2 linked regions of the Nitratifractor salsuginis DSM 16511 genome follow. Each later gene encodes a partner of the first gene's protein in a complex. Links are inferred from orthologs where the notes say so. Each region holds a gene or a part of one and is shown in the gene's direction. Other genes may lie near its edges. The genes, in order: mnmE and mnmG.

What was found.
Region 2: the proteins of mnmE (region 1) and mnmG are in contact, whole or in part, in a solved structure (PDB 9HIP), measured with the Escherichia coli proteins. The link is inferred for Nitratifractor salsuginis DSM 16511 from one-to-one orthologs.

What each region holds. Positions count from the first base shown.
Region 1 is NC_014935.1:1,303,884-1,307,201, reverse strand. Bases 310-3,308 are described here. They hold mnmE (tRNA uridine-5-carboxymethylaminomethyl(34) synthesis GTPase MnmE), read left to right. Parts: upstream 310-1,138; coding sequence 1,139-2,479; downstream 2,480-3,308. Other genes in these bases: NITSA_RS06590 (type I restriction-modification system subunit M), read left to right, coding at 3,251-3,308; NITSA_RS06595 (peptidase associated/transthyretin-like domain-containing protein), read left to right, coding at 2,593-3,186; NITSA_RS06605 (Jag N-terminal domain-containing protein), read left to right, coding at 310-1,142. Outside these bases: membrane protein insertase YidC, read left to right, coding at 1-256; more of NITSA_RS06605, read left to right, coding at 267-309; more of NITSA_RS06590, read left to right, coding at 3,309-3,318. UniProt on the Escherichia coli protein: Exhibits a very high intrinsic GTPase hydrolysis rate. Involved in the addition of a carboxymethylaminomethyl (cmnm) group at the wobble position (U34) of certain tRNAs, forming tRNA-cmnm(5)s(2)U34.
Region 2 is NC_014935.1:1,836,791-1,840,082, reverse strand. Bases 307-3,279 are described here. They hold mnmG (tRNA uridine-5-carboxymethylaminomethyl(34) synthesis enzyme MnmG), read left to right. Parts: upstream 307-842; coding sequence 843-2,717; downstream 2,718-3,279. Other genes in these bases: NITSA_RS09400 (hypothetical protein), read left to right, coding at 2,714-3,279; ribE (riboflavin synthase), read right to left, coding at 307-450. Outside these bases: more of ribE, read right to left, coding at 1-306; more of NITSA_RS09400, read left to right, coding at 3,280-3,292. UniProt on the Escherichia coli protein: NAD-binding protein involved in the addition of a carboxymethylaminomethyl (cmnm) group at the wobble position (U34) of certain tRNAs, forming tRNA-cmnm(5)s(2)U34.

The sequences.
Region 1 (3,318 bases):
TATTCTCCCGATCCTGATGGGTGTGACGATGTTTATCCAGCAGCACATTACTCCCAACACGATGACCGATCCGATGCAGCAGAAGATCTTCAAATGGTTCCCGGTCATTATGACCTTCTTCTTCCTGACCTTCCCTGCGGGTCTGGTGCTCTACTGGTTGACCAACAACATCCTCTCCATTGCCCAGCAGTATTACATCAACCGGGTCTACGATAAGCACAAGGCCAAGCTCAAAGCGGCGAAAAAACAGAGTTGAGGAGGCTGTCGTGAAAAAGATCGAAGCCCCCACCCTCGAAGCCGCCTACCGCATTGCCTGTGACACGTTCGGTTGTTCTATGACCGAGTTGAAATATGAGATCGTCCAGTATCCCAGCAAAGGATTTCTGGGACTTTTTTCCAAGCCGGCGATCATCGTCGCGATGGCGGAGCCCCGCGCATCCGAAGCTGCGCCGTACACCGAACCTTCAGTTGTTCCCGAAAAGCAAGAGTCCAAAGCGGCACGGGAAGAGCCGGTAAGTGTGAAGGAGGAGGAAGCCCCTTCGGCCGTCGAAGAGGCGGTAGAAGAGGTCGAGGAGACCGAAGAGGAAGCGAACAGTTCCGAAGAGATCCTCGACCGTTTCTTCTCCGAAGAGTCGGCAGGATCGGCTCAGGAAGCCGGATCCGAGACGGAAAAGAGTGAAGAGGCCCTGGCCCGGGAGATAGAGGAGACGATCCGGGATATGATGGAGCAGAGCTGCTTCGATATCGACACCGTCGAAGTGGATGTGATGGAGGGGACTGCCTACATCTTCCTCGACGGAGAGGATGCGGCGCTGCTCATCGGCAAAGAGGGGTACCGCTACAATGCGCTCTCCTATCTGCTCTACAATTGGATCCACAGCAGCTACGGCCTCTTCGTCAAACTGGAGGTTGCCCAGTTCCTCTCGACCCAGCAGGAGATGATCCGCCATCATATCCAGCCGGTGATCGAGCATGTCCGTCAGGAGGGGTGGGGACGCACCCGCCCTCTGGACGGAATTCTGGTGCAGATCGCCCTGGAGCAGCTGAGAGAGGAGTTCCCCGACAAGTATGTCGCCATCAAACGGCAGCGTGACGGCGGACGCTACGTCCTCATCAACGAATTCAACAGCCGCAGGAAATGAACGACACCATCGCGGCGATCGCCACGGCTCACGGTGTCGCCTCCATCTCCATCATCCGCCTCAGCGGCCCCCAATCCCTCGACATCGCCCGCAAGATCGCTCCCAAAGCTACCTTCACCCCCCGATATGCCCAGCTCTGTGACCTCTTCGATGCCGAAGGGGTTCTGATCGACCGGGGGATCGTCCTGCGTTTTCAGGCTCCCCACTCCTACACCGGGGAGGAGATCGTGGAGTTCCAGGTCCACGGCGGCCTGGTGGTGGCGGAGCAGATCCTGGAGAGCGCGCGTCGTCATGGGGCACGCCTCGCCGAACCGGGAGAGTTCAGCAAGCGGGCTTTTCTCAACGGCAAGATCGACTTGAGCGAAGCGGAAGCCATCGCCAAGATGATCGAAGCCAAGAGTGCCGATGCGGCCCGGATTCTGGCTCGGCAGATCAAAGGGGAGCTGGGGCGTTTTGTCGAGGAGAGCCGCGAAAAGCTTCTGCGGGCCCTGGCCCATTCGGAGGTGATGATCGATTATGCCGAGGAGGATATCCCCGAGGATCTGATCCGGGGCCTGGAGGCGCAGCTCGTGGAGTTGAAGGATTCCCTGGAGCGGATCGTGCAGAGCAGCCGCAGGCGCCGGGGATTGATCGAAGGCTTTCGCGTGGCGATCGTGGGCAAGCCCAATGTGGGCAAGAGTTCTCTGCTCAATGCGATGCTCAGTTACGAGCGGGCGATCGTCAGTGACGTCGCCGGCACGACCCGGGACACCATCGAAGAGCAGATCCGTATCGGTTCGCATATCGTGCGGATCATCGACACCGCAGGCATCCGCCAGACCGAAGACCGGGTGGAGCGCATCGGAGTGGAACGCTCCCTGGCTTCCCTGGAAGAGGCGGAGGTGGTCATCGCCCTCTTCGACGCTTCCCGTCCCTGGGAGAGGGAAGATGAGCGGATTCTCGAGCGGATCGAAGCCCTCCGGGACAAAGAGCTCATCGTGGCTCTGAACAAAACCGACTTGCCCCGGCGTCTGGAGGAGCCGCGTCTGGAGAAGTTTCATCCGCTGGAGATCAGCGCCCGGCGCGACTTCAGCCATTTGATGGAGGAGCTTCAGAGGCGTTTGGACGCGCTGGGGCAGGATGAGGAGCTCATGCTCGCTTCGGAACGCCAGATCGAAGCGGTGGAGGAGTGCGCCCGTCAGATTCGGGAAGCGGTCGCACCGCTGAAACAGGGGGAGTTGGAGTTTTTCAGTTATCACATCCAGGAGGCGGTCCAGGCTATCTCCCGGATCACACGCCCCTACGAGAGTGAACAGATACTTGACCGAATGTTCGGTGAATTCTGTCTGGGGAAGTAGAAATTTCTTTCCATTTATCCCCTCTAATCTTCTTGGGGTATAATTATGCGCATTACACGATCTTGTCAAAAACATAGATTATTATCAATATATTTGAAAAAAAAGGAAAGCCGATGTCAAAAATTCTCAAGAGTCTGGCTGCGCTGTTTTTTGCCTTGGCTCTCAGCGGCTGTGTGCATCAGGAGCTGATCCTTCCCAATTTCAACGGCGAATCGGGAAGTGGCACGCAGCAGAGCACCGTGGATGTTTCGGACCTCAATACGACAGTCCAGAGCGAGGGGACGGTTCCCCGTATCCCCTTTCCCCAGGAAGAGTACAATCGCCTGGCACGCACCGGCAATGCGACGGTCTCCGGGACGATCTATGTCGTGACCGCCTCGGGTCAGCGCATCGTCGGTAAACAGACCCGCCTCTATCTCAATCCGGTCACCAGCTATTCCCGCCAGTGGTATGAGCAGAGTTACCTGGGCGGACGGAAAATGGACAAGGCCGATCCGCGGCTCTTCAATTACCTCCGCTTCACCACTTCCGACGCGACGGGGCACTTCGCCTTCTACGGTGTGCCGGCAGGACGCTACTATCTCATCGGTGTGGTCCGCTGCGGTCAGGAGTGCGGTTATGACACCCCCCAGAATATCCGCGTCGCCAAAGAGATTAGTGTCGGCTCGAGCGGGACGGTCAATGTGGAGCTGAGTAAGCAGCTTTGACTTTTAGCAATAATTTTAGTTTATAAAACCAATTATATTATATTGAATTCACTAAGGTACATTTATGACGAATTTCAAACAAAAAGCTGACCTGATCTGGGATATTGCCGGGTTGTTGCGTGGTGATTATAA
Region 2 (3,292 bases), 530 kb from region 1 along the record:
GATGGTCAGGCGGAACCAATCGTCTCCTACTTCGTTGATGGTGAGGCTGACTCCGTCGATGGCTACCGAACCTTTGGGAATGATGTAGGCGATCTGGGCGGGGTCGACGGAGATGGTGTATTCGGTGGCATTTTCGCCCCGCTGGATGCGGCGGACGGTGCCGACGGTGTCGATGTGGCCCTGGACGATGTGCCCCTCGAAGCGGTCGCCCATGCGCATCGCCGGCTCCAGGTGCACCCGGCCCCGGAGCTTCTGTGGCGGGACGATGCGGCGGGTTTCGTCGGCGGCTTCGACGCGGAAGCCGTTGGGGAGGACTTCGGTGACGGTGAGGCAGACGCCGTTGACGGCGATGGAGTCGCCCACCTCGGGCCGGAGGGAGGAGCGGATGGTGAGGATGTGGTTTCGGTCATCGACGACAGTGCCGATCTCACGGATCAATCCGGTAAACAAAACGTCCCCCTTTGGCTATAATTGCGGCAATTATACAACATCCCGGAAGATGCAGCGGACTTTCATCATCTGTATCGATGATCGGCGGCATGGGCGATCGATGCGAATACTCGACTTACCCTCCGGGTAGGCCTCCGTTTCGCCTTGGCCTACGCGGCTTCGTATTTGCTCCGACCGCTTCGGGTTCGAAGCTACCAACGCAAAGCAGTTTGCGTTGGTTCACGCTTCTCCCCCCTGCGCACCAAGCATCGACACATCTGAAAGAAATCCCGCCACATATTCTGGGATAAAGAGTGAGTAGCGAGTAGACTAAGTAAAAAAAGAAAGCGTCAGCTTTCAACTGAAACTCCTCACTCCTCACTCCTAATTCCTGACTAAAAATTGGAGTTTTTATGAATCACGACGTGATTGTCATCGGCGGGGGGCATGCGGGGATCGAGGCTTCCCTGGCCGCTGCGCGGATGGGGGCGAAGACCCTGATGATTACCATTCTGGCCGAGCAGATCGGTGCCAGCAGCTGTAACCCCGCCATCGGGGGATTGGCCAAGGGGCACCTGGTCAAGGAGATCGACGCCCTGGGCGGGGAGATGGGGCTCTGTACCGACGCGACGGGTTTGCAGTTTCGTCTGCTCAACTCTTCCAAAGGCCCCGCCGTTCGCGGCAGCCGGGCCCAGATCGATATGGACCGCTACCGGATCTATATGCGTGACGTCTGCCTCAATACCCCCAACCTGGAAGTCAAGCAGGAGATCGTGGAGCGGCTCATCGTCGAGGATGGGGAGGTCAAGGGGGTTGAGACCCAGCTGGGCAACCGCTACCTGGCTCCCAAGGTGATCATCGCCTCGGGGACCTTTCTGAACGGTCTGATCCATATCGGGCAGCGGACCCAGCAGGCGGGGCGTCAGGGGGAGTTCGCCTCAGTGAGCCTGGCGGAGAATCTGCGCGAAATGGGCTTCGAGATTGGGCGGCTCAAGACCGGGACCTGCGCCCGCATCGCCGGGGATTCCATCGACTTCTCCGTGATGGAGGAGCAGCCAGGCGACGAACGGCCCATTCCCTTCTCTTTCCGCACCGACCGGGAGAATTTCAATCCCGAGCAGATGCCCTGCTGGGTCACTTATACCACCGAAGAGACCCACAGGATCATCGAGAGCAATTTTCACCGGGCACCGCTTTTCAGCGGGCAGATCGAGGGAGTAGGGCCCCGTTACTGCCCCAGCATCGAAGACAAGATCGACCGCTTCCGGGACCGGCCCCGGCACCAGGTCTTCGTGGAGCCCCAGACGCGGGAGGCGGACGAGTTCTACCTTAACGGCCTAAGCACTTCGCTGCCGACCGATGTGCAGGAGGCGATGATCCGCTCCATTTCCGGGCTGGAGAAGGCCAAAATTGTCCGCTGGGGCTACGCCATCGAGTATGATTTCATCCAACCTACCGAGCTCTACCATACCCTGGAGAGCAAAAAGATCCGGGGGCTCTACTGGGCGGGGCAGGTCAACGGCACCACCGGTTACGAAGAGGCGGCGGCCCAGGGGCTGATGGCGGGGATCAACGCCGTGCTGGCCCTGCGGGGGGAAGAGCCTCTCATCCTGGGGCGCGACGAAGCATACATCGGAGTGCTCATCGACGATCTGGTCACCAAGGGGACCAACGAGCCCTACCGGATGTTTACCAGCCGGGCCGAATACCGGCTCCTGCTGCGGGAGGATAATGCCCATCTGCGCCTGGCCCACTACGGAGTGAAGCTGGGGCTGCTCCCCGAGAAGTTCGGCAAAAAGGTGGCCGGGACCAAGGCGCAGATCGCCGAGGCGCTGGAGTGGCTGCGGAGCCACTACGCCACCCCGACCAAAGAGTTCATCGCCCAGCTCGAAGCGATGGGGGAGCAGCGCATCAACGACAAGACCGCCTGGATCGATCTGCTCGCCCGCATCGCCGAACCTTCCAGAGAGAAGCTCCTGGAGCTTCTGCCGGAGTTCGCCAAATATCCCGATGAGGTGATCGAGCAGATTCTGGTGGAAGCCAAATACTACCGCTACATCGAAAAACAGCAGCAGCAGATCGACCGGATGCACGAGATGCACACCGTCAGGATCCCCGAGGATTTCGACTACCGCAAAGTCCAGGGGCTCAGCAACGAGATCGTGGAAAAGCTGGAGAAGGCGACCCCTCCGACCCTCTTCGAAGCCTCCCGGATCAGCGGGATCACCCCCGCGGCGATCGAGATTCTCCACGTCTACATCAAAATGGCCCAGAAAGGAAAAGCATGATCTACCTCTATGCCTATACCAACCACCGTGCCGACCTGGATCACCTGCGGCGTATGGGGGCGCTTTGGCGGGCGCTGGAGCGTCGCGGGGTCCCGGCGGAGATCATTGTCAACGACTATCGCGCCCAACTGGCGGGGCGTGAGCTGGGCTTGCCCCTGGCGACGACGGTGGAGAACATTATGGAGCTCGATGCACTGGTGACACGCGGCGATACGCTGGTGATCGACTCTCCCGAGGAGGCCGGGGAACGGCTGGGTTACTATGTGGAGAAGTATCGGGAAGTTTGGCGGGTGAGTGAGTGTGGCGAAGCGCCCCGCTACGGAGAAAAGATCCTCGAAGCGTGGAAAGAGGGGGCGGTGGTCGATCCCCTCTACGCCGAAGGAGTCGGGGAGAAAGCGGCGCGCCGGGTGCTGATCTACGGCGATACCGATCAGGACAGACGCCTGCTGGAAGCGGCGCCCGATTTGGCGGTCTTGGATCTGGAGCTCTACTGGGGGATCTATTTCTATGTCAAATACGAAGAGGAGCTCGCGAAGCATTTCAGGGTGATCCACGAGGATGAGGAGTATGCCGAG